2 regions of the Exiguobacterium sp. s95 genome follow, and region 2 is predicted to be linked to the other one. Evidence: riboswitches for the same ligand, from Rfam matches in the RefSeq annotation. Region 2 holds a riboswitch; the other holds the start of a gene.
What was found. Region 2 has a riboswitch for S-adenosylmethionine ahead of KNP99_RS08970 (LLM class flavin-dependent oxidoreductase). Riboswitches for the same ligand answer to the same signal wherever they lie in the genome.
Positions count from the first base shown of each region.

Region 1 (15,043 bases), on a different contig from region 2:
ACTTTCCTTTCTCCGTATTGAAGTCAACACGTCCATTCCATATCTTCATCCAGACTTCTTGAATAACTTCTTCAGATAATCGATCGTTGTTCGTAAAGCGATGTGCGAATGAAAACAACAGCCTCTCGTATTTATCATATAACGTTTCAAGAGCCTGTTCATCTCCTCCACGCATCTGATGATAAAGCGATTCATCGGATTGAGTATGCATCCTTCTCCCCCTTGTGATTAGTCAGCCTTATCATATAGTATACGCAAGCTGACGCAAAATCGTTTTAGTTTTCTTTCGTTATTTTGATTATTTTTCTCCACCACATCCATATTCCCTGTTCTATCAAAAAATATAGCTGAAAAATCGATTGAATTGACAGAAATACCATGATGGGCATAGCATGAAGGTATCGAGAATACGTGTTGCATCTTAGAATGGAGGAAAACGAATGGATTACGATCAAAAGATGAAAAATCGGGTCAGTCGGATTGAAGGACAACTGCGCGGTATCTTACGGATGATGGAAGAAGGTCAAGATTGTCGTGACGTCATCACTCAGTTATCCGCTGCACGGTCAGCAATGGACCGGACGATCGGTGTCGTCGTTAGCTCAAACTTGATTGAATGTGTCAAAGAGGCTGAAGCCAGTGGTGAGGGACAAACAGAAGACTTAGTTAAGGAAGCTGTCAGTCTTCTTGTCAAAAGCCGTTAATTTAAAGGATGGTCTTCATTTCGGTAAACTTCCGAGCTGAAGACCTTTTTTAATAGAATCGATTGAATTTTCGAGCGGACGTTTTAGATTAAAGTAAAACAGGTACATTTACTGTGGATACTATGATTCATTTTAGATCACGACACAAACGACTCATATCGCTCTCTTCATTAAGATAGCAATGGTAATTTGTCTTTACTTGATTGATTCAAGCAAGACCATACGTAGGAGGAACATATATGACAGTCTCACTTTTTATTGATGTAGCATGTAAAACAGGCGAATCGCCTGTCTATGACGCCAAAACGAAACGCTTTTATTTCGTCGACATTCCAAACAAGCTGTTCTTTTCATATGATTTGACGACTGAGGCCTTGAAGCCGTTCCAGGTACCGAGCGCGATCACTTCAATCGCTTTAACTGATGCCCCTGATTTTCTCCGGGTGACTTCAGAACATGGTTTCGGAACATTCGATCTGAAAGAAGGTCATCTCTCACTCGAAACGAAGTTGACGATGCCCGACTCGGACCGGATGAACGACGGTAAACTCGATCCATCTGCGCAGTATGTAGCCGGTAGCATCAATGAAGAGGACGGGGAAACGGCCAGTCTCTACCGTTTGCGTCACGATGGCTCGATTGATGTCTTGCTCGAAAGCCTCACGAACTCAAATGGTCTCGTCTGGTCAGAGGACGGAACGACGCTGTACCATATCGACACACCGACTAAAAAAGTCTACGCCTTTGACTATGCACCCGATCAGCCCTTGACGAATCGCCGCGTAGCAATCGATTTAGAAGAAGAAGATGGTTTTCCGGACGGCATGACGAAAGACCGGGATGGACATGTTTTCATCGCGCATTATGCCGGTTCTTGCATCACACGTTGGAATCTTGAAACGGGTGAGAAGCTCGCACACATCGAGTTCCCGGTTGCAAATCCGACGTGCCCAATCGCTTATGAAGATCGTCTGCTCGTCACGACAGCGGCAGATGGAGACGATTCTGCGCATGCTGGTGCCGTCTTCGAAGTCACGTATTAATTTTTGTTTACTCCTCGGTCCAGTCGAGGAGTTTTTTTGTAGACGTCTGTACTAAAACAGGTGATACTAAAGTATCGACGATTATTTTAACGAGGGAGTGAAACGCTATGCGGATCTCAACGATTGAACGACTCCATCAATTACAGACGACACCATCTTTTTTCCCGGTCAACTGTTACCTTTTTGAAGAAGCCGACAGCCTGACCTTGATTGATACCGGGATTTCACTGAACGCCAAAGCAATCCATCGCGTCATCAAGTCCCATCACAAACCGTTACGTTCCATCATCTTGACGCATGCCCACGCTGATCATGTCGGTTCACTCGACTTCTTAGCGAATGCCTTTCCACTCGCCGAAGTGGCAATCAGTTACCGCGACGCAGCGCTTCTTAGCGGTGACGAATCGCTTCGTGAAGGAGAGACGACACCCTTAAAAGGGGGCATCCCGAAAAACATCAAGACACGACCAGACCGTCTGCTTGAAAGCGGCCAACAAGTCGGAAGCCTGAGCGTCATTACGTCTCCCGGACACACCCCGGGCTCGATTTCCTTATGGCATGAAGGCAGTCGGACGTTGATTGCCGGAGATGCCTTCCAAACACAAGGCGGAATCGCTGTTTCCGGCGATACGCGCTGGCAGTTCCCGTTCCCTGCTCTAGCGACTTGGGATAAAGACGTCGCCTTGAAGTCCGCCCATCAATTGACGGAACTGACGCCCGACATCCTTGCGACTGGACATGGTCCTCTCGTTCTCGCACCGAGCTATGAAATGCGTGAAGCTGTCGATCGGTTTGAACAATTGTTAAAACGCTGATCCCACAACAATCTACCGAACCCTTTACCTTGCTTAAAAAGCAGGAAGTGCGGGAGGTAAAAGCGTAAGTATAGACAATTCATGCAGCCGATTTAGAGCGCAATCCGTCTTGAATCGCATTAAACCGAAAAAAGCAATCGTTCGCGCCCCTGTCGCTTTGAAGACGAGACGAGGAACTGATCGCATCTAGACATAGCGTATTCACTTCTCGCACACGTTTTTCTACACGCTCAAAGGGTCTGACTCAAAAGCGGGAACCACTCTCGATTAAAAGGAATCAGGACTTTTTCCATACGTATCTCAGTCAAACACTCAACTATCTGAAACAATAAACATTTGTACAGATATGGCCGATGATCCCGTCAAAAGTGGGTCATCGGCCATTTACTTAATGGAGGACGGGAACGTTCATCCTCGACCCCTGTGGGAAAAGGTAGCGCGATTCGCGGTGAGGATAACAAAACCGTCCGTCACTCTGATTGATGTTGGAGCGACTCTTGAGTCAGCTCCTTCTTTTTTCATCAGCCCGTTCGAAATCAGCGGGACCTAACTCTTGTCATGACCCTCGATCAGAATGTTCCTCAAAACCACGGCACTTTTTCTAGCGTGTCACTTTCTTGTATTTTCCTAAGATGAGACCCTTCACTATTTCACCGACTCGTTTGGTACAGACGCGCCTCATAGGGCTGTAAGATCTCACTTGCACTCTCTTCATAGTTCGAGAGAAGTAACTGTTCATTCGGTAAGGCGAATGTCGTTTCGACCTGTTCATCATGGACGTTCAAGACGATTCGCCACGTCACCCCTGCGAATTCCCGTTCATATACGTAAAGATAAGGATCCTGAATCGCCAAATCACGATACACGCCATACACCATGACAGGATGTTCTTTTCGTAATTGAATCAACTCCCGGTAAAACGCGAGAACCGATTGCGGATCCTGTTCAGCTGCCTGCACGTTGATTGTTTTATAGTTCGGATTGACCGTCATCCATGGTGCCCCTGTCGTAAATCCGCCTGCCCGGCTATCATCCCATTGCATCGGTGTCCGCGAATTATCCCGCGCCCGTAGCTGCATCGATGACAAGACAGTGCCACTCGGCTCTCCCGCTGCGACGCGCTCCTCGTAACGATTACGGAAGGCGACGTCTTGGTACAGAGAAGCATCCGAGAAACGAATACCCGTCATCCCGATTTCTTCTCCTTGATAGACATACGGGATACCCGGTAACGTGTGTAGCATCAAGCCGAGTAACTTGGCGCTCTCGACACGATAGCACTCGCTACCGAAGCGCGTGACTTGTCTTGTATGATCGTGATTATTCAAAAATTGTGAAGCGACGCCTTTCGGGTACAGCGCATCATACCACCGTTTTTGAATCTGTTTATACCGCAGCAGGTCCATTTCTTCCATGTCATCGGCGACTTCGAAATGAAACAACGTCTGTAACTCCTGACGTTCTTCGCTGACATATAACAGCCCATCTTCGGGACCGACAAACGGAATCTCCCCGACCGTAAACAATTCTTTCCCCGCAAGAACTTCCTGATGCATCTCCTGTAAAAATTCATGGACTCCCGGTTGATTGCCTAAGTAGGACAAGTCAAACGGATCCTCCACATCGTCAAACGCCGCTCGTTTTTTAATCAAGTTAATGACATCCATCCGGAAACCATCGATGCCTCGGTCGATCCACCATCGCATCATCGTGTAGACAGATTGACGGACGGCAGGCTGTTCCCAGTTCAAATCAGGTTGTTCTGAAGCAAACGAATGAAAATAGTACTGTTGCCGTCCTTCATCCCACGTCCATGGACTCGGCGCAAAATACGACCGCCAATTGTTTGGTGGTGTTCCTTTTTCCCCGTCATGCCAAATGTACCAATCTGACTTATCATTCGTTTGATCACGGCGCGACTCCTCAAACCAGTGATGTTGATTACTTGTATGATTGACGACAAGATCGAGAATGATTTTTAAGCCGCGCGCATGCGCCGATTCAATCAGCTGGTCCAAATCTGCCATCGTGCCGGCTTTCTCCATGATGCCGTAATAGTCAGCGATGTCGTAACCGTTGTCGATATCAGGTGATGTATAACAGGGGTTAAGCCAAATGACATCCACCCCGAGTGAGGCGATGTAGTCAAGCTTTTCAATCACGCCCCGCAAGTCCCCCATCCCGTCTCCATTCGAGTCGTTAAAACTCCGCCAGTACACTTGATAAACGACGGCTTCTTTCCACCAGGTCCGATTCATCTTTTCCATCTCCCGTCTAGTAGTCGATCGATTACTTGTCTAGTGTATCAAGAACGTCGTCTGAAATTGGAATGTTCTTCTAATTTTTAAGGGATTTTAAAAAACCTCTTTCATTTTGACTGAAAATTCGCTATTCTTGACGACAATACCCGAAGGAGGAACAGAGATGAAACATTTCGCCCCATCGATCGCCATCGATCGCTTGCCCGATCCCGTCTTCGCAGAACTTGCCCAACGGATCGGTTCCGTCAAAGCCGCAGGACACGACGTCATCACGCTTGGTCAAGGAACACCGGACCAAACGACACCCGTACATATTCTCGATGCTTTAAAACAAGCCATCGATGATGCAAGCAATCTCCAATACCCGCCGTTTCGCGGACATGATTTCTTAAAACAGGCCGTCGCTAATTTTTATGAATCAGAATTTGGCGTGTCGGTTGATCCGGCGACAGAAGTCGCGATTTTACTCGGAAGCAAGGCCGGCATCGTCGCCCTTCCGCAGACGATCGTCAATCCCGGTGAAGGGGTCATCGTCCCGGATCCAGGTTACCCGGATTACTTATCGGGCGCAGCACTTGCCGGTGCGTATCCGATCACGCTTCCGCTTCTCGCTGAAAATAGCTTTTTGCCTGACTATGATCTCCTCGATTCGCTTGACGTCGAACGAGCCCGGATGTTGTTCCTCAACTATCCGAGTAATCCGACCGGTGCGACAGCGACGGCAGCGGCTTTTGAACAGACGGTCGCGTTCGCTGATGCACATGACATTTGCGTCGTCCATGACTTAGCGTACGGCGGGATCAGTTTCGATGGTCCGACGCGGAGTTTCCTCCAGACGGAAGGCGCTAAGCATGTCGGGATTGAGTTGTTTTCACTCTCTAAACGGTTCAACATGTCCGGCTTCCGGATTGCCTTTGCAATCGGTAATCCGTCCGTCATCGCGAGCATCGAAACATACCAGGAACACCTTTACGTCAGTGCCTTCACACCGATCCAGCATGCAGCGACGGTCGCACTTTCAAGCGACCAGACATGTGTCCGTGAACTGAGCGCCTTGTATGAGACGCGACGCGATGCGTTGTTCGGTGCATTAAACGAAATCGGCTGGGCAGGACCGGTTCCGGGTGGTTCGTTCTTCGTCTGGCTCCCTGTTCCGTCCGGCTTCACGTCACAAAGCTTCACCGATCACCTGCTCGACGAAGCGCACGTCGCCGTGACACCGGGTCATTTCTTTGGTACATACGGTGAAGGTTACGTCCGGATCAGTCTGATTGCCGATGTCGACCGACTCGTCGAGGCTGTCAAACGAATCGGGACCCTTCAGCTCTTCCAAACCGCCGTTGCCGAATAATTCTGAAAAAACGTTTGACAGATGGGAATCATTTCCGTTAAAGTAAATCCCAACAGCATAGCTACTTATCGAGAGCGACCGAGGGATTAGGCCCAACGACGTCCGGCAACCACCAGTAATGGAACGGTGCCACATCCTACAGAACTTCTTTTGTTCTGAGAGATAAGTTACGAAATTCTACAATTCGTCGCTTTTTTCTGGTTGCTCTCTAACTGGAAAAAAGCGATTTTTTTGTATAGGGAGGGAAACATCATGATTGAGTTCGCACACATCACAAAACAATTTGTCCGTGACCGTACACCGATTTTTGCATTAAACGATGTCAACTTAACGATTGAACAAGGGGAAATTTTCGGCATCATCGGTGAATCCGGCGCCGGAAAAAGTACACTCTTACGGTTGATTAACGGACTCGAGACACCGACGAGCGGTACGGTCATAGTAGACGGAGCCAATCTATCACGTGTCTCCAAAACGTCTCTCCGCAAACTCCGTCTCCGGGTCGGTATGATCTTTCAACACTTTCAACTGATTCAGTCCCGCACCGTTGCCGACAATATCGCGTTCGCCTTAAAGGCTGCCGGTGTCAAACGGCGTGAGTTCCCGAAACGGATTCAAGAATTAACGGCACTCGTCGGACTCGAAGGATTCGAGACGAACTACCCGAGCCAACTCAGTGGTGGACAAAAACAACGCGTCGGCATCGCACGAGCGCTCGCCAACAATCCAAACGTCTTACTCTGTGACGAAGCGACATCAGCGCTCGATCCCGTGACGACGCTCCAGATTCTCGATTTACTGAAAGATTTGAACGCCCGGCTCGGTTTGACGATCATCCTCATCACCCACGAAATCGACGTCGTCAAACAAATTTGTCACCGCGTCGCCGTCATGGCGCACGGTGAAGTCGTCGAAGTCGCTTCGACTTACGCCATATTTAGTCAAGCCGAACATCCGGTCACAAAACATTACGTCGATACGGCACTCCAAATCGAGTTGCCGGAACGGATTTTACGGACGACACCCGGCAAAGTCATTCGACTTCAGTTCACGGGTGAAAAAACAGGTGAGAGTACCTTATCTGAAGCCATCAAACAATTCGATATCGCAGTCAGCATCCTGCATGGGAAGGTCGACTACATTCAGGACGTCGCGTTTGGCGTCTTAATCGTCAGTTTGACGGGACCGACACTGCACGTGAATCGTGCCTTAACCTGGCTCGAGGGACAGTTGCACGCAATCGAGGTGATTCAAGATGTCGCTTGACCGGTTTACGACAATGCTTCCCGACTTAACGAAAGCACTCGGAGAGACGGCCTTCATGGTCGGCATTTCACTCGCCTTCGCCATCATCATCGGAATTCCACTCGGGATTTTATTATTCATCACCGACCGCGGACTCTTTTTCCAAAACGTTTTCATTCGAACGACGTTGGACTTCGCCATCAACATCGTCCGCTCGTTACCATTCATCATCCTACTCGTTGCTTTGATTCCATTGACGCAACTCATCACGAAGACGACGATCGGTCCCGCTGCCGCCTCGGTCAGCTTGAGCGTCGCCGCGATTCCGTTTCTCGCCCGACTCGTCGAAACCTCACTCCGTGAGATTCCACCCGGCTTGATTGAAGCAGCAGAAGCGTGCGGGGCGAAACCGCTTCGCATCATTATCAGTGTTCTCCTTCCGGAAGCATTGCCCGGAATCATTCAAGGCTTGACGTTGACCTTGATCAGTCTGATCGGATTCTCAGCGATGGCAGGGATTGTCGGTGGCGGCGGAATTGGTGACCTCGCGATCCGGTTCGGTTATTACCGGTACGATAACGTCGTCATGATCATGACGATCGTCGTGCTTGTCGTCATCATTCAAGTCATTCAGGCACTCGGCAACCGGTTCGCACGTGTCGCCGATAAACGATAACTTACAAATAGAGAACGCAAGGGAGAGATTACGATGAAAAAACGCTATGCCTTTTTAGCAACAGGATTATTAGGAGCAAGCATCTTAGCCGGATGCGGTGACAGCAGTGCAAATGAAGAAACGAAGTCCATCAAAATCGGGGCGACGAGTGGTCCGTATAGCGATATGGTCAAAGAAGCGATTCAACCGGGACTCGAAAAGAAAGGCTACAAAGTCGAAATCGTCGAATTCAGTGATTACATTCAACCGAACCTTGCCCTCGGGAGCGGTGATATCGATGCCAACCTGTTCCAGCACTCGATTTATTTAAAAACGTTTGCGAAAGAAAAAAATCTCGATCTCACAGGGTTGATCACTGTCCCAACCGCACCGATGGGATTATACAGCAAGTCCTATAAAACGTTGGACGATGTCAAAGAAGGTGCTGAAGTCGCGACACCGAACGATCCGACGAACCAGGCACGTGCTTTGAACCTGTTAGCGGATCAAGGTTGGATTGAACTAAAAGCAGATACCGATCCATTGACCGTCTCAGAAAAGGACATCATCAAAAATCCAAAGAAACTCGTCATCAAACCGCTTGAAGCCGCTCAGCTCCCACGCGCTGTCGAAAGTGTTGATATTTCAGCTGTTCCCGGAAATTTCGCACTTGCTGCGAAGTTCGACTTACTCGATGCACTCGCACTCGAGACGATGAACGAGCAGTACCGCAACTTAGTCGCTGTTAAGACAAGTGACGAAGACAAACAACTGGCCAAAGACTTAACCGCTGTCGTCAAATCGGATGATTTTAATGAAGTGATCGAAAAATCATTCAAAGGATTCAGCAAACCAGACTGGGCGAATTGAGCAGGAGTGTCTGTCTGACTTTTACGCAAACACCTTCGTCTTGCCACTTCTTAAAAGGGTAAACGCCATAAAAAACCGGACGGCTCCACCTCCTTTCAATAACAGGGGTGGGCCGTCCGTTTTTTCGATAGTATCTCTGTTACTCGTCGCTCCCCTCTTCCCGAATCGCAGCCTTTCTCAGGTCTTCTTCCATTAGAAAGCCTAAAAAGATTTGCTTCCACGTGACTCCTACGGGAAAAAGCGCAAGGCTTGCTTGCGCCTCGCCCGAGGAAAGCACGAGAAGCAGGAATCTTTTCGCCTCTTAACATTCATTTCCACCGACTGACACCACATATTTTCTGATTCGTAGAATGCGTCGCCCATCCTTCCCAAATCGTCTCCGAGCGGCAAGCCTTCGCGCCGCTTCGTTTCACTGCAGGGTTGCGCTTGCTTGCTCTTTCGCTCGAAAGCGATTCGTGTCAGGAAACGCGACGCATCACAGGATTTCTAGTATCTCCTTCTATATAGAAAAGCTAAAAAAGATTCACTTCATCGTGACTCCTACGGGAAAAAGCGCAAGGCTCGCTTGCGCTGTCAGAGGCAGGCGAGACCCTGCATCTTGACCTGTAAGGGAAAGAGGCAACGGCTTGCGCCTCGCCCGAGGAAAGCACGGGAAGTAAGAATCTTTCGTACCACTTATATCAACCACCTACGTTTTTTGATTCGTAAGATATCACGTTTCCCGGGACTCAAGACAAACCAAAAAGCCTAGGTTCCCATTGACGAGAACCTAGGCTTTACTTTAGTTCGTGCTATTTTCACGGTGTTCTAAAGTTAATCGTAAAGTACGGTGCATCTTTTCTAAACGCCACTCCAACATCCGCTTGTTTGAAGCCGCTTTGCATGATGTTCTCACGATGCCCTTTTGAGTTCATCAATCCCCAGTGAGCAGCGAAGACATTTGGATACCCCATCGATAAGTTTTCACCCGCCATCGAGAAGCGAATGCCTTCTGCCTTCATCCGGGCGAACGGGTCACGGCCTTCAGGATCCGTATGCGAGAAAAAGTTATTCTCCGCCATGTTTTCACTGTGTCCGCGCGTGACCGGTTTTAATGCTGTATACGGCGACAATGCAGGTTTCTTGTATTCGGCACGTTCCCAGTTCATCAGGCGTAACATCAATTTCTCATCCGTCGTCCGTAATGCTTTTGAAGCAGCACCATAGAACCCTTCTTTTTTCGCTTCGACGTCCTTCGGAATCGCCAGTGTTGCTTTGACGCGATTTTTATCATATTGATCAAAGAAATACGTCACGTAGTTATCGTTCTTTTCATAGACGGCTGCGTGATCAAGGTTCAGCATGTAGTTCGTATTTCCCTTTCGATAGGACTTGACGACCTTCCAGCCTTTTTTCGCAAGCGTCGCTTCCGTATCTTTATTTAACGTCGCGCCTTGCGTCGTCACGCCGTCCCGGAAACGATACTTCCCGTAATCTTTCCCGTCTTTCGTCAGTGCGACAAACTCCTCTGTCGCTGTCCGTCTGACTTCCCACTTGTATCCCGGGTACTCACTTGTATATGCATCAATCAGCTTTCCCCCACTTTTCGGGTACTCCGCCTCCGCTTGTTCGATTGGAACGCTTTCGCAACCAAAGAAAGCAAATGCTATTACCCCGAGGACTAATACTTTTTTCATCCTGCTGGTCCGCCTCCTTCTTTCTTGCATTACCCTTATTTTAAAAGAAATTGAACCGTTCGAACAGTCAGAGTATCCATTCTAAGAAAATCACATGATTCATTCGACTTGTTCACAACACAGACACATTTTAGTAACATCGCCTTTAAAGGTCTGACAACTTAGTCCGAAGCCATTCTCATTTCATTATCGTACAGAAAATGAACTATTTTCCCCTCTTGTTGAAATGTGTGAACATTCTTTTATTTTCATTCTTTGCAAATCTTATTGCCGTTCTTTCATCACCTAGCTAATATTAGGAATCGTAAGGAAAAAAAATACGTGTTTGTCCATATAATATCCATCAAAAGGAGTATGCCATGATTCTTCTCTACTTTATCTATGAATCGATTACGTTTCTCGCGATTCAGCAGTACTTGTTTTCAGGTTGGATGATTCTCGTTGTGTTGACGGTCTCCTTTAGTCTCGCGAACGCACATGACGAAGTTCACTATAGCCAACGTTTCGGATTCGAACTGCTCGTTCCCGGTGTCGGAAACTTATTACGGAAGAACTTTATCGTCGGTCTCGCCACGATTATTACCTTAATCATCATCCACTTCATGTACATGTTTCGGATCCTTCCTCTTGAAACTGCCCTGCTCCTCACCTTTTCAATCAGTAGCCTTTCCTTCCTATCTCTTTTTATCCGAACACACAAAAAAGCGGACCGCTAAGTCCGCTTTTAAGCCTCTTTACTTAATACTTATCTGTTTCTTTCAATTTATACCCATTCGATAATTCTAACCAAACCGTATTTCCTTTTTTCGTTTTCACCTTGATGTAAGGACGGTCTTTAGAAACACGTAGCTCAAGAAGTTCACCTTGCTGATCAGCGTGTGTCTCACTTGCTTTATCCCAGTTTCCTGCAAGTTTACGCTCGATGAAGATATGTTTTCCTTTTTGAACAGCACGCCATTTCCCGATTTCTGCTTTACCATTAACTGCTTTTGCGCTTTCCATCCCCTGAATCGAAATGATTGCCGGATCGTGGTCGCTCGCGCTTCCGTCTGCTTCCATGTAATCCGAGTTGATGTTGACGATGTCAGAAGACGTATACGATTTTAAGTTTTTCGAGATTAGGATGTGATCGAGTACTTGTGCGTTACCATTATAGACATACGAGTAACGTTCTGATTTCGGAAGATCATCGACCGTGTTCCACAAGTTCTTTCCTTTGAGGATGTCGAGTGTTTTCGAGAACTGGAAGTCATTCAAGTCACCAAGAACAACGACATTCGAGTCTTTGACTTCTGTTTCGAGTTCATTGACGAAATCTTGGACGATTGTCGCAATCGCATGACGCTGTACTTCGCTCTTACGTACGACCGGTTGATTTTTACCGAAGTCTGCTCCGTCGCCACCTTTAGAGTTAAAGTGGTTGACGATGACATGGTACGACTCCCCTTTGAAGAGGAATTCCCCGACGAGTGGCTTCCGTGAACTTGCGAAGTTCGGGTCGAGCGGTTGAATCCGTCCCGGGTTACTCGTCAACTTGCCGTTTTCGACCGAAACCGCTTCTGTTGCCGTTCCTTTTTTACCTGGTGCAAGTGAGACGCGCTCCGGGTTATACAAGAAGCCGACACGGATGTTTCCGCCTGGCTGTCCGCCATCTTTTTTATCTTCTGGTGCGATGTCTGTATACGCATACTTAACGCCAGTTTTCGCTTCAATTGCTGCAATCAATGTTTCAAATGATTTGGATGCATCGACGGTTCCACTATCAACTGCACCATCGTTATCTTGCATTTCTGTCAAACCGACGATGTCCGGTGTTTTGAGGAACGTCGCAATCCCTTCCGAGACACGATCAACTTTCCCGGCGTCTGCTGTCGAAGCAAAGTTTTCGACGTTATACGATGCGACCGTCAAACGTGACTCTCCTGTTTCGATGTTCGTCGGTTGACGATCAATTTCACTCGTGACGAGTTTCGGAAGATCAGCTGCTTTTGACAAGACTTTATAAGCAGAGTAGTTGTAGCTCATGACGCCTTCAATCGTTCCTTCAAAACGGTCACCTGATTTCGCACGGTATGACGAACTGCCCATCTCGACGAAGAGACGTTCCGGGTTGACGTTGTCTGCCGTCAAGATTGGTGTACCACGTTTCGTGTAGACTTTGTCTGCTGTTTGCGTCCGGACCGGAATCGTCCGGTTTGCTTGTGGACCTGTAACGATGGCATTCGGAAGTGCAACACGCATCCCTTCGACACTTTCATACAGGTCGATTGCATCTTCTTCCGGATCAAAGTTCGCGAACGCATCGTTATCGACGACATCCGTCGGAATCAAGACGCCGTCCCCACCGAGGACGATGCTTGCAGGTAATCCTTCGTTAAGTGCTCCTTTAACGAGGTTGACAGCACTGAGCTCTGTTACAGGCAAGTCTGTCTCCGCTTTATCACTATATCCACCTAATAGCCATTCTTTCACATATCCAGTTGTCGCGACCTTTTGTCCGACTGCCGCTCCGTGGTTTTTCGAATACACTAAGATACCTTCAGATGTCTTACTGTTATTATCCGGATTCGGATCCTGCATGTAGAAGTTGTTTGCATCCACGATATACGTGACGACACCTGTCGTCCGAACGAGTTGATCGGCGTATGGAGACAAATGTGCAATTCCTTGGATACTGCTGATTTTCGTGAGGGGTGGTGCGATGTAATATTTGAACGTCGAAACGGCTGACGTTTTATCATTCTTGACGACGACTGCTTGAATCGTCATTTCCTCATTAATTATGATCGGCTCTGAGTAAACCGGACTTTCAACTGTCGGTGTTGATCCATCGACTGTATAGTGAATCGTCCCTTCCCCTGTAAGCGTTACTTTATCACCACGCTCAACTTCGCCGACTGGGTCAGCCGTTGGTGCAACGAGAATATCGCCTGCTACTGCTTTATGTGATCCTAAATCTGTTAATGTATCGACCGGGAAGCTTGTCCATTGTGACGGTTCATATGTTTTTGAACCGGTCGTCACGTTTGTGTTACGGACGAGCGTCGTATCTTTCGCGAAATCCGCACTTGATCCGATCGGTCCGATGATGTCGAGGACGACATCTCCTTTTTTCAGGGCAACGGGATCGTTACCGTTGAAGTTCAGTGATCCTGTCGTTTGTTGTGCTTTTGCTTTAATGTCAGCATTTGCACTTGAGTTTGCAATGACGAATGTTTTCCCCGGGTCAATCGTTCCGGAAAGCGTGATTTTTGATTCAGACGGTCCACCATTCGTATACTGTACGAGTGTGTAGTCAGCGAGATTGATGATTTGTCCCGAACCATTGTAAATCTCGATCGCTTTGTTATTGCTCGATCCTTCTATGTACTCTGACAGGATGACGCCTTCGCCCTCTGCCCCTACGATGATGCCTGCCTGCGGAAGAATACCTGCTGTTAATGCTCCGACCAATGCCCACTTACCAAACGTACTTCCGTATTTCATGATGTTGACCCCCTATTTAATTTTCTGACACTTCTTTATAATATCAGAAATAATTTGGAAAAGTGTATATTTTTCGTAAAAAAACATGTTATCCTTCGTAAATGATAATAATGGTATCGCTTACAAATTTTTATCGTTCGCTTTTATTATAATTATCTTTTGGAGTCACTCTCATCAATGGATGTCTTCCCACCGTTAGCAAGTTAAAAAAGGGCATAAAAAAAACGCCTTCTCAGCGTGTTGGTTTCTTTTACATTAGTTGTCAGTGGAATCGAGGACACAGGTGATCAAAACACCTGAAACGACGAAAGCCCTACCTCTCTTTCGTTGTTACGGCTCCTTGGCCGCGCCAGCTGAATCAAGCGTTTTAGCAAGAATCAAGTTGCGTATTAGGTTACGCATTTACTGGGATTTTTAGAGTTTCGCTCGGATGAGCTGAAAAGTATCGAATGGAAGGTTTATCTTGCTGGGTCAACTTCTTCCCTAAAGAAGAAGGACAAAATAAAAGCGATGACTTATGTCTGACTCGATTGTCAGTTAAGGTCTAAAAATCCTGACCTGATTATTAAATTGTGTATTGTGGGTTAAAGATTCTCACATGAGTGATCATCCCCGATTCATGACATTTCTTAATATAACACAAAATATTTTACAAAGTCAATCTTTTTTTATCTCTAGATTTCTTTGACTAAATCAAGTTGATACAGACCTTAGAAATCGCTATCGTAAAGATACAAATACTATAGAAGAAACGAGGTACACATTATGCCGACAAACCGGTTGATTCACGAAACAAGCCCTTACCTGCAACAACATGCTTCCAATCCGGTTGATTGGTATCCGTGGGGAGAAGAAGCCTTCACTGCCGCCCGGACAGCAAATAAACCGATTTTTTTATCGATTGGTTATTCGACCTGTCACTGGTGCCACGTCCTTG
Region 1 covers NZ_JACSMM010000008.1:113,949-128,991, reverse strand. Annotated here, with positions in the region: gene KNP99_RS12555 (RNA polymerase sigma factor) at 1-211, opposite strand, end outside; gene KNP99_RS12550 (metal-sensitive transcriptional regulator) at 441-704, shown strand; gene KNP99_RS12545 (SMP-30/gluconolactonase/LRE family protein) at 944-1,747, shown strand; gene KNP99_RS12540 (MBL fold metallo-hydrolase) at 1,855-2,562, shown strand; gene KNP99_RS12535 (alpha-glucosidase) at 3,213-4,820, opposite strand; gene KNP99_RS12530 (aminotransferase class I/II-fold pyridoxal phosphate-dependent enzyme) at 4,987-6,174, shown strand; SAM riboswitch class I at 6,237-6,343, shown strand; gene KNP99_RS12525 (methionine ABC transporter ATP-binding protein) at 6,427-7,440, shown strand; gene KNP99_RS12520 (methionine ABC transporter permease) at 7,430-8,095, shown strand; gene KNP99_RS12515 (MetQ/NlpA family ABC transporter substrate-binding protein) at 8,129-8,944, shown strand; gene KNP99_RS12510 (CAP domain-containing protein) at 9,742-10,620, opposite strand; gene KNP99_RS12505 (hypothetical protein) at 10,980-11,336, shown strand; gene KNP99_RS12500 (FN3 associated domain-containing protein) at 11,359-14,106, opposite strand; gene KNP99_RS12495 (thioredoxin domain-containing protein) at 14,872-15,043, shown strand, end outside.
Region 1: another riboswitch for S-adenosylmethionine. It lies ahead of KNP99_RS12525 (methionine ABC transporter ATP-binding protein); the one in region 2 lies ahead of KNP99_RS08970 (LLM class flavin-dependent oxidoreductase).

Region 2 (15,043 bases):
GGTCATGAGTAGATAGATGACTCCACTGAATCCAACAAGATACTGTATACCACGTTTAATCAACTCATCCCCTCCTTAATCAAGGAATCGAATCCGTTAATACCCAGTCGATTGTCGCGACGTGGGTTCCTTTGATTTGTTGATTTAATGGAACATTCAATGTAATGTTGTCATTCGACCAAAGTGATCCGTCCGTCTCAGGTGATACATCAGTACCCAACCAAGATAGTAACCAAGAGTAAGGCGATCCAGCTGTCGACGTTAAAATATCTACTGCTTCACCACCCGCAAGCAATTCAATCGCGCTTGTCACGGGTGCCGTCGCCCCGACGTTATAGGTAGGTGTATTCACGATGCCTTCCGCTATCGATAATGATGCTCCAGGCAACGTGTTTTCCCCTCCACTCGTGAACGTATTCAGCTTGGCAGTAACCGTCCATTCAGACAACACGACACGCCGGTCTGTCACTTGTAAAAAGGGTTTTTCGTCAGTCGATTCAAAAATAGCATCACTTCCAAGAATTTCATGTGTCCCAAAGTTAAAATTCGGTGCATAATCTAATGTCAACGGTCCTGTATTACCGGTCGGTGTGTTTTCACCCTTACCTGGGTCAGGTGTGTACGAATCATCGGGATTGGCTGGATCCAGAATGTCAGGTGCTTTATTCGTCTCAAAAGTGATGGTCGCGGTTGAACTTCCTGACGACGTTTCTGCAAATACGAGGGACGGTCCACCTAGTAGTAGTGCACTAGCAAACAATGAAGTAACGGTTGACTGTTTTTTCATTCAAATCTCCCCTTCTCATGGTGCATTAACTAATGTCCATTGAATTTGCGTCTGATACGTAGTAGCTCGTGGTCGTTTCCCTGTCAAATCGAGAATGATTCCTTCACTTGGTCCATACGTCAAAATTGTTGATGTCGCTCCCATTTTCCCGGATGCAATTTCGCTATCAATGGTTTGTAACGTTTGATTTGTCGCACCGACTTTAAAGAGCAGCACGTCATCTAGTACATCACCTCCCTCGCTCGAGAGTGGTGCCGTCAACCTAGCGCGAAGTTTCCAATCATAATTCAAAGCATTTTGATGCGAGATTTCAATCGTCATCGCTGTTTTTCGATTGATTACACCTTCTCTCCCTTTGATTTCCTGTGTTCCAAAATCGAGAACTTCAGGTACTTTAAGGTTAAATACGGGACCGATTGTTAAAGTCGCCATTCCAAAACCACTATTTAAAACATCCAAATCGACTACACTACTCGTCAATGAACTTTCAAATGTATACACTGAATTTGTTCCGACCGGAAGTGGATTGACTTTGAAACTTAACGTAAAGATATCTTTTGATAAAAGTGAGAGTGCAAGCAAAGAACCGACTTCTGCATAAATTTGATTACCGTTTTGTTGAATCGAACTGGCCGGTACATTTGCAACCTTCGCGCCCAGCAATCCTGTATAGGAATAACTCAAACTGATTGTCCCTGCCTGAATCGATTGCATCACTTCCTGTGGGAGTTGAAAAATCACGTATTTGCTTCCTAATCCTAAACTCAAAACGGATTGCATATCCGCAGTCAACGTAATTTTCCTTTGCGCTGCTTCATAGGCGGCGGTCAGGTTGACCGATCCTACCAACGCGACATCGAGTGCTCCTCTTTGTTCTGCTTTTTCCGCTCCTTCGTCGACAGGTATTTCCTTATCCTCTAATGCAGGATTTTGTGACTTTGATGCAGTTGATGATTCATCCTCGGATTCTAGTGATTCTTTCTCTTCAGGTACTTGAGGATCTAGTGTCAGGGGTATGTCAGTCTCGGGTGTTGGGGACTCTTCCTCTTCTGGTGCTTGAGGTTCTGGTGTCGGGGGTATCTCAGTCTCGGGTGTTGGGGACTCTTCCTCTTCTGGTGCTTGAGGTTCTGGTGTCGGGGGTATCTCAGTCTCGGGTGTTGGGGACTCTTCCTCTTCTGGTGCTTGAGGTTCTGGTGTCAGGGGTATTTCACTCTCGGGTGTTGAAGATGCTTCCGGTGACGCAGGCTCTGCGTGATCAAGTTCGTCGTTTTCTGGTGGCACGACCGCTTGATCCTCACCTTTTGCCCTATCGTCTTCTTCCTTTTTTGCTTCTTCGTTGGATTCATTTTCTGCTTCATTCAAGGTGTTTTCACAATAATCGACTACATCGATTGCATTTTGGTCAGGTGGCGGTTGTGCTTCGAGAATGCTTACACATTCTTTTAACGTCGGATTACCTTTAATCGTAATCGAAGTTGCATTCGCTAAAGCGTGTGTGCCTGACAAGAAAATAATAAGCATTAATATTGTTGGGATAGATTGGATTGGAGATTTTTTTATCAACCACTACCTCCCCCTCCTAACGACCGATTACGATTAACTCATTCACGACTTACTTCAACAATTACCTTATAAACACTAAAATAAACCAATTATTTTACAATTAAAAAGAGGTATCTTTCTTATTTTTTTCCTGAAATATGTTTATATGCTTGATATAACTCATTTATTCTCTCGTATCACTTTATCAAAATTATAATTTACTGTTTAAAATCTTCAAAAAAATACACCTTCCCATCGGAAGGTGTATTCCATTACTTATTCCTTCTCTGTTTCCTGATCCGGAAGCGGCAACTGCACCATGCTGCCCGATCCACTCACAAGTGGTGACTTTCCGTCCCACTTCTTGACAGCTTCATATTGAATCATTTCGGCAGTCAACGTTTTTTGAAGTTCCTTCTGTGCTTTCGCCAAACCTTGCGCTTCAATCAAACGCGCATCTGCTTCCCCTTGTGCCTCGACACGAAGTCGTTCTGCTTCAGCTTTGGCAATCGCGAGATCCGTTTTCTTCTTATCTAGCTCTTGTGAGGCTTTAACACGAGAATCGATGGCTTCTTGTGTTTTTTCATCTGGTTTCGGAGCACCGAGTGCAACGTCCTCAATGATGAAACCGATTTTTTTAACGTCTTCTGCAAATTGCGTTTGGATGCTCGTTGAAACATTTCCTGACTCTTCACCGAACAGTTCGAGTACCGTTACTTTCGAAATTTGCTCTCGTGACGCATCATATAAACGTTGTTTCAAATAGCCATCTGCGATTTCATCGATATCGATCGGTCCGAACTTATTGAATACTTTCGTGACTTGATCGGGAGAGACTGCAAAACTGTACGTAAAGTCGACAACAATGTTCTTCCCGTCTTTTGTCGCGAGTGTCATATTGTCGAGCGACTTCGTTTGTGTCCGAATCGGATACTCCGTCACACGTGTGATCGGTGAAACGACGTGCCACCCTTGCGAAAGTGTTTCGTCCTGGACACCGCTTGACGGTTTGTAGACGACACCGACTTGCCCCGGTTCAATCTGTTCGACGATGAACGGTGTCATGGCAAGGAGTGCAACGACGATGACACCGGCGATGATCATCGCTGGGTTAATTCTTTTCTTTGGTTTGATTTCTCTCATTATGAGTCCCCTTTGTCAATTTTGTCTTGGATATATTTATACAGTTCGATTCCTAACAAGGCGATGAGTGCGAAAAACAGTAAGGTAAACAATGTTGCCATGATTTCTCATCCCTCCTTCATCCTGCCTCTTTAACTTATACGGTTGATTTCAGAAAATGTTTCATGACCATGGTTGCTTATTTTTAGAATCTGTCTTAACATGTAAAGAACTTTGTCCTTGAAACGAGCCGTATCATTTTGTGGTACACTCGTAACAGCACATCACACACTAGAAACGAGGGTTCATCTCTATATGATTACAGTACAAAACGTCGGCCTCCGCTTTGCGGACCGCAAATTATTCGAAGACGTCAACATCAAGTTCACACCAGGTAACTGTTACGGTCTGATTGGTGCGAACGGCGCCGGTAAATCGACTTTCCTCAAAATTCTTGCAGGAGACATCGAAGCACAACAAGGCGATGTCATCATCACACCGGGTGAGCGTCTTGGCGTACTCCGTCAGAACCATTATGAATATGAAGAGTTCCAAGTCATCGAAACCGTCATGATGGGACACAAACGTCTGTATGAAGTCATGAAAGAAAAAGATGCAATTTATATGAAAGAAAACTTCTCGGATGAAGACGGCATGCGTGCCGCTGAACTCGAAGGAGAATTCGCAGAAATGAATGGTTGGGAAGCTGAGTCTGAAGCTGCGATGCTCCTTCAAGGTCTCGGAATCAAAGAAAGCCTGCACACAAAAACAATGGCTGAATTAACAGGTGGAGAAAAAGTTAAAGTCTTGCTCGCGCAAGCGTTGTTCGGTAAGCCGGATATTCTGTTACTCGATGAGCCGACCAATGGTCTTGATTTGAAAGCCGTCAAATGGCTCGAAGAATTCCTGATCGGGTTTGAGAACACGGTCATCGTTATTTCCCACGACCGTCACTTCCTCAACAACGTCTGTACGCACATGGCCGATCTCGACTACGGGAAAATTCAACTCTATATCGGGAACTATGATTTCTGGTATGAGTCAAGCCAACTCGCTTCACGGATGGCTGGCGACCAAAACAAGAAAAAAGAAGAAAAAATTAAAGAACTTCAAGCCTTCATCGCGCGCTTCAGCTCGAACGCTTCAAAAGCGAAACAAGCGACGTCACGGAAGAAGTTGCTCGATAAAATCACACTTGACGACATCCGTCCGTCATCACGCCGCTATCCGTTCGTCGGTTTCTCACCGGAACGTGAAATCGGAAACGATTTGTTGACGGTTGAAGGTCTCTCGAAGACAATCGATGGCGTCAAAGTCCTCGACAACGTCCGTTTCTCATTAAATAAAACAGACAAAGTGGCATTCATCAGCCAAAGCGATATCGCCATCACAACACTGTTTAAAATTTTGATGGGTGAAATGGAAGCAGACAGCGGGACATTCAAATGGGGTGTTACGACGTCACAATCGTACTTGCCAAAAGACAACTCGGAGTTCTTCGAAGGGTCTGACAAAACGATTCTCGATTGGTTGCGCCAATACTCACCAGCTGATGAAAGTGACACATTCCTCCGTGGTTTCCTCGGTCGGATGCTCTTCTCCGGAGAAGAAGTCATGAAAAAAGCGTCAGTCCTCTCTGGGGGAGAAAAAGTCCGTTGTATGTTATCGAAAGCGATGCTCAGTGGTTCAAACGTCCTCGTCCTTGACGATCCGACGAATCACTTAGACCTCGAATCAATCACAGCACTCAACGATGGCTTGATTGCTTACAAAGGTGCGATGCTCTTCAGCTCGCATGACCATCAGTTCGTCGAAACAATTGCGAACCGCATCATCGAACTCACACCAAACGGAATCGTCGATAAAGAAACGACGTACGATGAGTACCTCAACAACGATTCAATCCAACAACAATTGACTGCGTTATACGCACATTGATTTGTCTACTGTCCTCGTTAATCGGGGGCAGTTTTTTGTAAATACGTTTATATTTTTTTGTTAAGTATCATCTTCCTTACTTAAAAAGGTACGCCTATTCTCGCAGTAATCGAGAGTAAGCGTACCTTTTTATTCTTGGATTTGCTTCACTTCTTTTTCGAGCCGCTCGAGAAATCCTTTGACGATTTTCTCGTTTTCACGTTCTCCGCCTAACGATAAGAGACTGCGACCGACGAAGTTGACGCCTTCATTTTTCCCCGTGTAAATCAAACGGCAGCTCGTCGCATCGATTCGCTTCAGCGCAAACGACATCTCAAGGCGAAACATCTTCGCTAACGTAAAACCAATCGTATTTTGTTTATAGTCCGGTTCATTCGTATAAGCGAGATCGGTCACGATGTAGGTTTCAAGACGATTCCCTTGCATGTAGGTTTGCCGGTACGTCGATCCGACGACGCCCGGCTTACGTTCAATCACCTCATGCTGGACGACACCCGGAATGAGTCGTTGCAGTCGATCGTGATCAAACAGATGCCACGCCTGTTCGATTGGAATCGCAAGTACTTTTTCTTCACGCCACGTCACCATGACACCACCTCCTTTTAGTTTAAAAATACCCTGATGTCCGTCGTTCTAACGCTCGACTCCGGCACAATCAGGGTATTTTTCTTACTTCAAGTGGTTTTTGATGTTCACTTCACGGTTTGACGTTCTAACGCATGACCAAGGAATGTTGCGAGTTCCAGCATCCCGAACTTCCCAGCTGCCGCTTCAGCGTCCGAATTGTAATTCGTATTCGTATTGACGTCGTACGTATAAATCGTCCCGTCTGCATCCTTGATGAACTCAATCCCGGCGACCGCGATTTTATTTTCTTGCAGGAACGCTTCATACTGGGCGATGATCGGGTCATCGAACCCGTCGACAATTTGGAATTTCATCGGTGTCTCTGCCGCCTCTTCTCCGACCGGGCAGAACAAATCATCGATGACACAAGCATCCGCGGGGCAGAGCTCGAATCCTTCCGACGTATCGACACGGACCGCATAGACGAACTTACCACCGACGAATTCACAACGCGTAATGTAGGGTTCAGGTGCTTGAATGTACTCTTGAATCAACGTGATGCCGTCGACCGGCTCATCGAATGTCGGTCCGTCAAGATACGTCTCGAGTGCTTCAATCGAGTGGAACAATTGAACGCCGAGTCCTTTACCGGCACGATTGTGTTTCGTGATGAACGACGATACTCCGATGTTTTGAGCGGCTTGGACGATTTGATCACGTCCGACGGCTGCCGTCGTTTTCGGAACACGGATACCTGCTTTTCGTAAGGCGGTGTATTGGTTGACCTTACTGACCTCGAGTCGTAACGCACGGGTTCCGTTGAAAACGGTCCGGTCATGTTCTTCGAGCCAAGCGAGGACCCCTTCCGTCAATTCTGGTGCATAGCGGTGCCCGCGCGTATGGGACGAGGCACTCATCCGGCTGTAAAAAACGCCTTCCGGTGGTGTTTCATCGAGTGGGACGACCCCTTCGTTGAGGTGCCACTGTTCATACGGTAAGTTGAGTTCCTCGAGTCGCTTGATTAAATGATCCGTCCATTCCTGATTTTCGTGTAAGATATGAATTTTCGTCATTTTAGTTGACCTACCTTTCGTTTCGCTTCGACGCGTGGCATGACCTCGCGGGCAAAGCGTTCCATTTCTTCGAGTTGCGGAGAAAATTGAAGCAAGAGCAATGTCACGCCGACTGCTTCAAATTCAAGAATCCGTTCTGCGATTTGATCCGGCGTCCCAATCAAGTTCGGACGCAGTCCCCGGTTTGAGACCGAATAGTCATTTCGTTTGACCTGTTGTTCGAGTTGCGATTTACTGACGAAGTCGTCATACCCGGCATATCCGGCACCGTCTTCTTTAACGTTCGTAATCCGGTGCCATTCTTCGAGCGCCGCTTCTTCCGTCTCGCGACAGATGATGTAGGCCGCCAGTCCGAAACTCGCAAGCGGCTGCTTCCCGGTCGCCGCGCGGCGGGTTTTCATATCCGTAATTTTCGTCGCGACTTCATCGACCGTTCCTCCATGCATGACATAGGCATCACAGTGATTGACGATCGTCTGTTTCCCCGTCTCACTCTCACCACCAGCGTAGAGCTTGATTCCGGGACGCTGAACGGGTTTCGGGTGAAGCTCTGCCCGTTCCAGCTGATAGTACGCCCCATCAAAACTATAGGGTGATGCGTCCGCCCATAATCCTTTCATGACCGTCACGAATTCTTTCGTCCGGGCATATCGTTCGTCATGGGCTGTAAAAATCCCATTGTATTGACGGGCTTCTTCCTCCCACCAGGCCGAGACGACGTTGAGCGTAAAACGTCCGTTACTCAACTGATCGAGGTTCGCCGCCATTTTTGCTGTCGTCGCCGGATTATGAAAACCGGGCCGGACGGCTGTCATGATTTCCAACCGTTCCGTTGTCGCCGCAATCGCCGCTGCCGTCGTCCACGCCTCAAGACTCGGTTCGGCTATTCCTTTAATGTCGTTTAAGTTCAATTCTGCAATCAATGTCGTAGAAAAGCCAATCCGTTCTGCCGTCTGTGCGACTTGTTTCGCATAATCGAATGTCGCTGGCATTTGTTCATCCTCGACGTTTCGTAACCAACCCCCGAAGATTGGTAACCAAAATCCGTATTCCATCCCCTGTGCCCCCTTTTTGCATAAAAAATCGCTCTTTTCGTTTAGAAAAGAGCGACGAATATCTACTGTCGGCTCTTATCTTCAAAGGAATAAATTCCTCTTGGAAGTAGCACCTTCCGCTCATGCGGGGTTGCTGAAGTGTCGTCGGGCCAGTCCCTCGACTTCTCGTGATAAGAATAATTGAAATTAGCGTACATCTTTTAGCAGAGTAAAGCAACCTTTAAACCTTCTTTTCCTATCGGAATTAAAAACATTTGGAAAATCACTCTGTTTCTTGATACTTCTTTGTCTAGAAGCTAAAAACAGGAATTGCACATCGGTTTAAGATGGCAATCCCTGCTTTGTATGGTGCTGTTCAAAATCAATTCATTCTGGTGATACGAACGGTGAGTCATTGTGATTTGCATCCATCATGGCTGTCCGGTGACCAGTCGTCGAAACTTCTTCCCCACGCACGCGATCGTAGAACTTCGCGATTGTGACGCTGAAGTACGGGCCAATCCAGAGGAAACCGATTCCGATCGTAACAATTCCGAGCAAGAACCAACCGATGAACGAAAGGACGAGGAAAAACGCCTCTTTTTTGTGTCCATCCATCATTTGGCGTGAACGCGTAATGGCATCAAGGATGCCAATCGATGGTTCGTCCCGAATGATGTAATACGTCAACATGTAAGAGAATGACTTAATGATTCCTGGAATGATGAAAAGTAAGAACCATAGCCCTAAGAAAAAGGTTTGGACGATTGACACTCCAATGGCTTTCAAGAACATTTTGTACGGCTCAAACAAATCGGCGACTTTCGTCTGCTCGTCTCGGGCGACAGATAGGGCGAGCCATGACCATCCCATTGCAACCGGTAAGGTCAACACCGTCAAGAGCATACCAATCAAGTCGATAAATTGGAACTCCTCTTCGGGTGAGGACGCAAATCCGTTCGGAACGCCTTGAATGATTAAGAACAACAACATCATTAATGCCATGAAGCCCCATCGTCCCTGCAACGACTCGCGCGCTGCTAATTTTAATTGTTTTGACATCGAAAGATCCTCCTCAAAAATAAGTGCTACCTTTCTTTACGGTTTATTTTTGAGGAGGTTTCATTTTTAACGCTTGTCTTTTAGTAAACGTTGGACCATTGCTTTTTCAAGTTGTTGCTGGCACGCCGTATACAAAGAGCGTCGTCCATCGAGTCGTTCAATCGCAAACGGAATATCGTGCTTTTTTGCTTGCACGAGGACATGTGCCGCTGCTGCGTGAGAAACCCGACTTTTGACGACGACGATCGCGTCCGTCTTTTTCGCGAGACAGGCGATTTTTTTTGCGGCTTGGGCGTCACCGCCAAGATGGATTAATTCAATCCCCGTCTCCGCAAAGAAGTCGCGGTAGACGGCGCGCTGTTGCTCATTACCGACGATGACGAGACGCATGCCGTCGTAGGAAGCAAAATCGAGTGCCGTTTTATCAACAAATTCGATTGGTTGACCGGGTAACGTCGTCGTATCGAGGCGTTCGAGTTGCTGGACTTTCTTTTCCCGGAGGCGCCGCTCTTTTTTGACTTTCTTCGCCTTCGGTTTCCGTTGCATCATCTTGTCGTAGCGTCCTGTTTTCGCCTGTTTGTTTGCAGGTGACGCAGTGGCGGACTCGGGCGAACCACTCGATACGTCGCGTGCCGGTAATTCCGTCATGGTCGGTACTTCGTAATGAAATGCGTGTTTCCAGACAATCGTCAATGTCTCCGGATGACCTTTCCACATGACGAGGTCGACGAGTTGACCTGCTTTCAGTTGGAAGAACCGCATGCCTTCGAGTGGTGTCGTGTAATAGAACGGTTTTCCCGTCTCATCTTGCAGTGGACCGTCAATCGTTGCTTCGATGATGCCATGGTTCTTGACGATACACTTTTCAAAAACGATTCGCTCTGCAAGTGGTTTTACTTGATCCGTCGCGACGACGGCTAAGATTTCAAGCGACGTCCGGCGCTCATCTTGATGTAGGACTTGGACACGGACTTCCATCCCATGCTCCAGGTTCCAGTCACGGATTTCTGTTTCTGAGACATGACTGTTTGGCCATTCCCGTAACGAGCCGCCCTTTAATTGCCGTTCGAACGTATAAGAATACCGTTGTTCGACAATCCGTTCAACTTCTTCCTTCCGTTCCTGGATCATTTTGATCGGGAGGCTAGATGGTGTTTCCGGACGTTCTACTAGTTTCGTCGTTGTTTGACGTGGCGCGTAGTACTGCGACAGCTGGACCCATTCATCGATTCCGTTGATTTCTTCAAGTAACAAACCCCAGTCGTCTGCTGTCTCGACGATGTTCAGTTTGCTTGTAACTAACTCCTTCGCCCGTTCGATTACGTGATGCATCATGTTAAAAACCCCTTTGCTATTTTTTCCAACTATAGCAAGGTCAAGATGCTTCACCCGTGTAAAAAAACAACCGGGTATTTTTTTATTACGGGTTACGATTTAACTTCGACTGCGGAGTCGCCACTTCGGTATTTTTCGACGACGACAATCAAGACGGTAATGATGACGAGTAAGAACCAAGACGATAATTTGCCAAAATCGACAAGTGCCCAGCCCTCTTGCTGATGCGGATAGACCCAGCCCTTAAAAAAGGTGACGATGTTTTCCGCCAGCCAAATGAACCAGGCAATTAGTAAAAATGATAAGACAAGCGGGAGACGGTAAACCGTATCCTCTAGTCGGAAGTAGACCCACGATTTAAAGAAGACGACGATGACGAGTCCCATCAAGAACCACCGTAAATCGAGCATCCAGTGGTGCGTAAAAAAGTTTAAGTAAATCAAACTCCCGACAGCAAGTGCGAGGGTCGGACGTGGAAAGGACGTAAACCGAAGATCAAGTCGCCGAAACGCCTGACAGATGTAACTCGCGACACTGGCATACATGAAACCTGCGTAGAGCGGAACACCAAACACTTTCGAAACAGCGTCTTCCGGATAACTCCACGAGCCGACGTGGACTTTAAACAGCTCAAGTCCTAATCCGATGACGTGAAAAATAAGAATCAGCTTGAACTCTTCTTTCGTTTCATAACGAGTCACGAGTAAGGCGACTTGGACGAACAGACACCACAGTAACAGGATGTCATAACGGGCAATCGGTTCACTCGGCAAATAACGTGATAAGGCGAGTGCAGCAAAGATGGCTACTGGAAAGATACAACAGAGCGCTTCAAGATATGTAAAACGGATGAGATGGCGGATCAATCGCATCGACGTCCCTCCTCTTCTTTCTTTAAGTATACGAGACGTTCGCCGTACCTCCCTCCTTCTCAAGTTGGACATTCGACAATTTGTTGCTTCTGCTTTAGTCCACGAACGTGATACAGTTAACGAATACGTATCTTATTGAATCGAGGTGACACGCAACGATGTTTAAACGTTTCCATACGTCCTGGTTGCTGCGCGCAACGTTGAAGTGGTTCTTATTTTTAAGCGGTCTCTTTTTACTCGCCGTCGGTTCCTCCATCATGATCACCGCTAACCTCGGTGTCTCGACTTGGGATGTCCTGCATCTCGGTCTTCAAAACAAAACACCTTTGTCAGTCGGGACGGTCATTCTTCTCGTCGGTCTGCTGCTCGTCCTCGTCAAATACTTACTCGACCGGATTCGACCGCAAGTCGGGACACTCGTCAATGCAATTTTCGTCGGTGTCTTCATGAACCTCGTACTTGGTTCTCATTTGCTTCCATCGTTCTCAACTGTCTGGCTAAACGCTGTATGGCTCATCTTCGGTATTTTCATCATCGGCATGGGGGCAGGGCTATACGTCGCCGTCGGATACGGCGCCGGTCCACGTGACGGATTGACCTTGACGTTAGCGGATCGTTTCGGAACCTCAATCCGGATGATGCGGACAATCATGGAGATAACGGCATGTGGTCTCGGTTGGTTACTCGGTGGCCCCGTCTTTTTCGGGACCATCCTCTCGATCTTTTTGATTGGACCGTTTCTTCAATTTTGGTTAGTCTATTTCCGGCGGATGATTGCCGCAATCGATGCTGGGGTCGTTCGACCGAACGAACAAAAAATCAGCTGAGCCGCCTGACTCGATATCGTTTCGAAAGAAATGGTATCTTTTTTTCGTGGATGAAGCAGATTAGTTGCACCTAGAAAAAATACACGTTATATTCGTTTACATATCAATCTTTGATACGTCAAAGGTTTCTTGGAACGAAGGGAAGGATGTGATGATTTGAGTATTTCTTGTACGGAAAAAGGACGCCTCATTTATGCGCTCGTCTCGGTCAATAAGACGATTGCGCAAAAATTTGATTTATGTACAGATGGCTTCAGTCAGACTCGGATGGACTTACTAGCCCAACTCGAGGTCGGAAAGACGATTAGTCAAAAAGAATTGCAGCAACGCGTCAATGTCGACAACGCTGCTGTGACGCGACATTTAAAACATCTCGAAACGAACGGAATGATTCAACGTGTCCGTTCTGAGAGCGATAACCGTGTCATCCTCGTCTCATTAACTGCAGAGGGTGCCACGCGTATCACACAATTGCGCCAGCAAAAAGATGACTTCTTGGAAAGTCTGTTAACCGGCTTTACTGAAGAAGAACAAGATCAACTCGCACAAATGATTCAGCGCATTGAAGATAACGCGTTAACATTACCTAAAACTACTGCACGATAAAAAAGGAGAGCTTACTCATGACAACACAAACATCTACTGACTTTATGGAAATCGTAAAAGGCCGTCGTTCAATCCGCAACTACGACACGGACGTAAAAATCTCAAAAGAAGAAATGACACAAATTCTTGAAGAAGCAACACTCGCACCGTCTTCAGTCAACATGCAACCATGGCGTTTCCTCGTCATCGACAGCGAAGAAGGAAAAGCGACGCTCGCTCCACTCGCGAAGTTCAACCAAGTCCAAGTCGAGACATCATCTGCTGTCATCGCTGTCTTCGGTGACATGAACGCCATCGATCAACTCGAAAACATTTACGATACGGCCGTCGCACAAGGACTTATGCCGCAAGAAGTCCGCGATCGTCAAGTTCCGGCAATCAAAGGTATGTATGAAAACGTTCCTGCTAGTGCACTTAAAGACAGCATCTTGATCGACTCAGGTCTTGCTTCCATGCAATTGATGCTCGTCGCTCGCGCACACGGTTACGATACGAACCCGATCGGTGGATACGAAAAAGATCAAATCGCTGAAGCTTTCGGCATGGATAAAGATCGTTATGTACCAGTCATGCTCCTTTCAATCGGGAAAGCTGTTGATGCAGGATACCCATCAGTCCGTCTTCCAATCAACGATATCGCAGACTGGAAATAAGTTCGATTCGCTTCATCAAAAAATAGAGAACACAACAAGGGAGATTGAATACTATGACAACTCAAACAACTACTGACTTTATGGAAATCGTAAAAGGCCGTCGCTCAATCCGCAACTACGACACGGACGTAAAAATCTCAAAAGAAGAAATGACACAAATTCTTGAAGAAGCAACACTCGCACCATCTTCCGTCAACATGCAACCATGGCGTTTCCTCGTCATCGACAGCGAAGAAGGAAAAGCGACACTCGCTCCACTCGCGAAGTTCAACCAAGTCCAAGTCGAGACATCATCTGCTGTCATCGCTGTGTTCGGCGACATGAATGCGGTCGATAGCATCGATACAATCTACGACATGGCTGTTGAAAAAGGGCTTATGCCGCAAGAAGTCCGCGATCGCCAAGTTCCGGCAATCAAAGGATTCTACCGCCCAGAAGATACAGACACACTTCGTGACAGCATCTTGATCGACTCCGGTCTTGTTTCGATGCAATTGATGCTCGTCGCCCGTGCGCACGGTTACGATACAAACCCAATCGGTGGATACGAAAAAGATCAAATCGCTGAAGCTTTCGGCATGGATAAAGATCGTTACCTCCCTGTCATGCTCCTTTCAATCGGGAAAGCCGTTGACGCAGGATATCCATCAGTCCGTCTTCCAATCAACGACATCACAGATTGGAAATAAGCAATCCGCACGACGAAGAGAGCACCTCGTTTTAACGGGGTGCTTCGACTGTAGACAAAGTTCTATCGGGAGATAAAAGCGTCTTTTTTCGTTGCTTTCCTCGGGCGAGGCGTGACAGGGAAGCGCAAACGGATTGCCTCTCGATATAACATGTTCACGCTTCATAAGCGTTTGTCTTCACGCTGAGCACCTCGTTTTACGGGGTGCTTTTTGCTATATCTCCTGTCCCTTCTTTGCATTTAAATTCAGTTCCAGTCAATCCTTTTGTATACTGAACGAAAAAGGAGCGGATGCAGGTGTATGACGTAACGATCATCGGCGCAGGTGTCGCCGGAATTTTTCTGGCACACGAACTCGTACAGGACGGACAATCCGTCTTAGTGATTGACGCCGGAAAACCGTTAGCCGAAAGAACCGTGACAGACGCTTACCTCGGCTTTGGCGGACTCGGTAAATCAGAAGGAAAATACAATTATTCAACAGAGTTCGGGGGCGAACTGGAACAAAAGTTAGGTCCGGAAGCGACACTTCGCTTAATGCAACAAGTCGATGCTGTCCTGTGTCAGTACGGAGCACTGGAGGTCCCTTTGTATTCCACTCATAATGCGTCATTTGCGGCGCGTGCTGAAGACGCTGGTTTACATACAATCGAGACGTCCGTCCGTCATCTCGGAACTTCACTTACGAAACAGGTGCTCGCCCGACTGGAGGACATGTTGATGCAGACGGTCACGTTCCGCTTTTCGACGCAAGTCGAACAGATACAGAAACAAGCGGATACTACATTCACACTCAAAACAGCGTCAGAGACGTTCTCGAGCCGACGAGTCGTGCTTGCGACCGGACGTTCCGGAACGGACTGGATGCGCCAGCAGCTAAAGCAGCTCGGTCTGGTGCAAACGAAAACACGACTCGACCTCGGGATTCGGATTGAAA
Region 2 covers NZ_JACSMM010000004.1:35,584-50,626, reverse strand. Annotated here, with positions in the region: gene KNP99_RS09005 (WxLIP family cell surface protein) at 1-63, opposite strand, end outside; gene KNP99_RS09000 (WxL domain-containing protein) at 80-787, opposite strand; gene KNP99_RS08995 (hypothetical protein) at 803-2,350, opposite strand; gene KNP99_RS08990 (prohibitin family protein) at 2,606-3,472, opposite strand; gene KNP99_RS08985 (ABC-F family ATP-binding cassette domain-containing protein) at 3,767-5,389, shown strand; gene KNP99_RS08980 (SRPBCC family protein) at 5,519-5,977, opposite strand; gene KNP99_RS08975 (ATP-grasp domain-containing protein) at 6,082-7,029, opposite strand; gene KNP99_RS08970 (LLM class flavin-dependent oxidoreductase) at 7,026-8,084, opposite strand; SAM riboswitch class I at 8,157-8,261, opposite strand; gene KNP99_RS08965 (DUF975 family protein) at 8,451-9,125, opposite strand; gene KNP99_RS08960 (DUF2325 domain-containing protein) at 9,192-10,460, opposite strand; gene KNP99_RS08955 (DUF817 domain-containing protein) at 10,553-11,332, opposite strand; gene KNP99_RS08950 (YczE/YyaS/YitT family protein) at 11,491-12,159, shown strand; gene KNP99_RS08945 (MarR family winged helix-turn-helix transcriptional regulator) at 12,316-12,765, shown strand; gene KNP99_RS08940 (nitroreductase family protein) at 12,783-13,418, shown strand; gene KNP99_RS08935 (nitroreductase family protein) at 13,472-14,107, shown strand; gene KNP99_RS08930 (NAD(P)/FAD-dependent oxidoreductase) at 14,404-15,043, shown strand, end outside.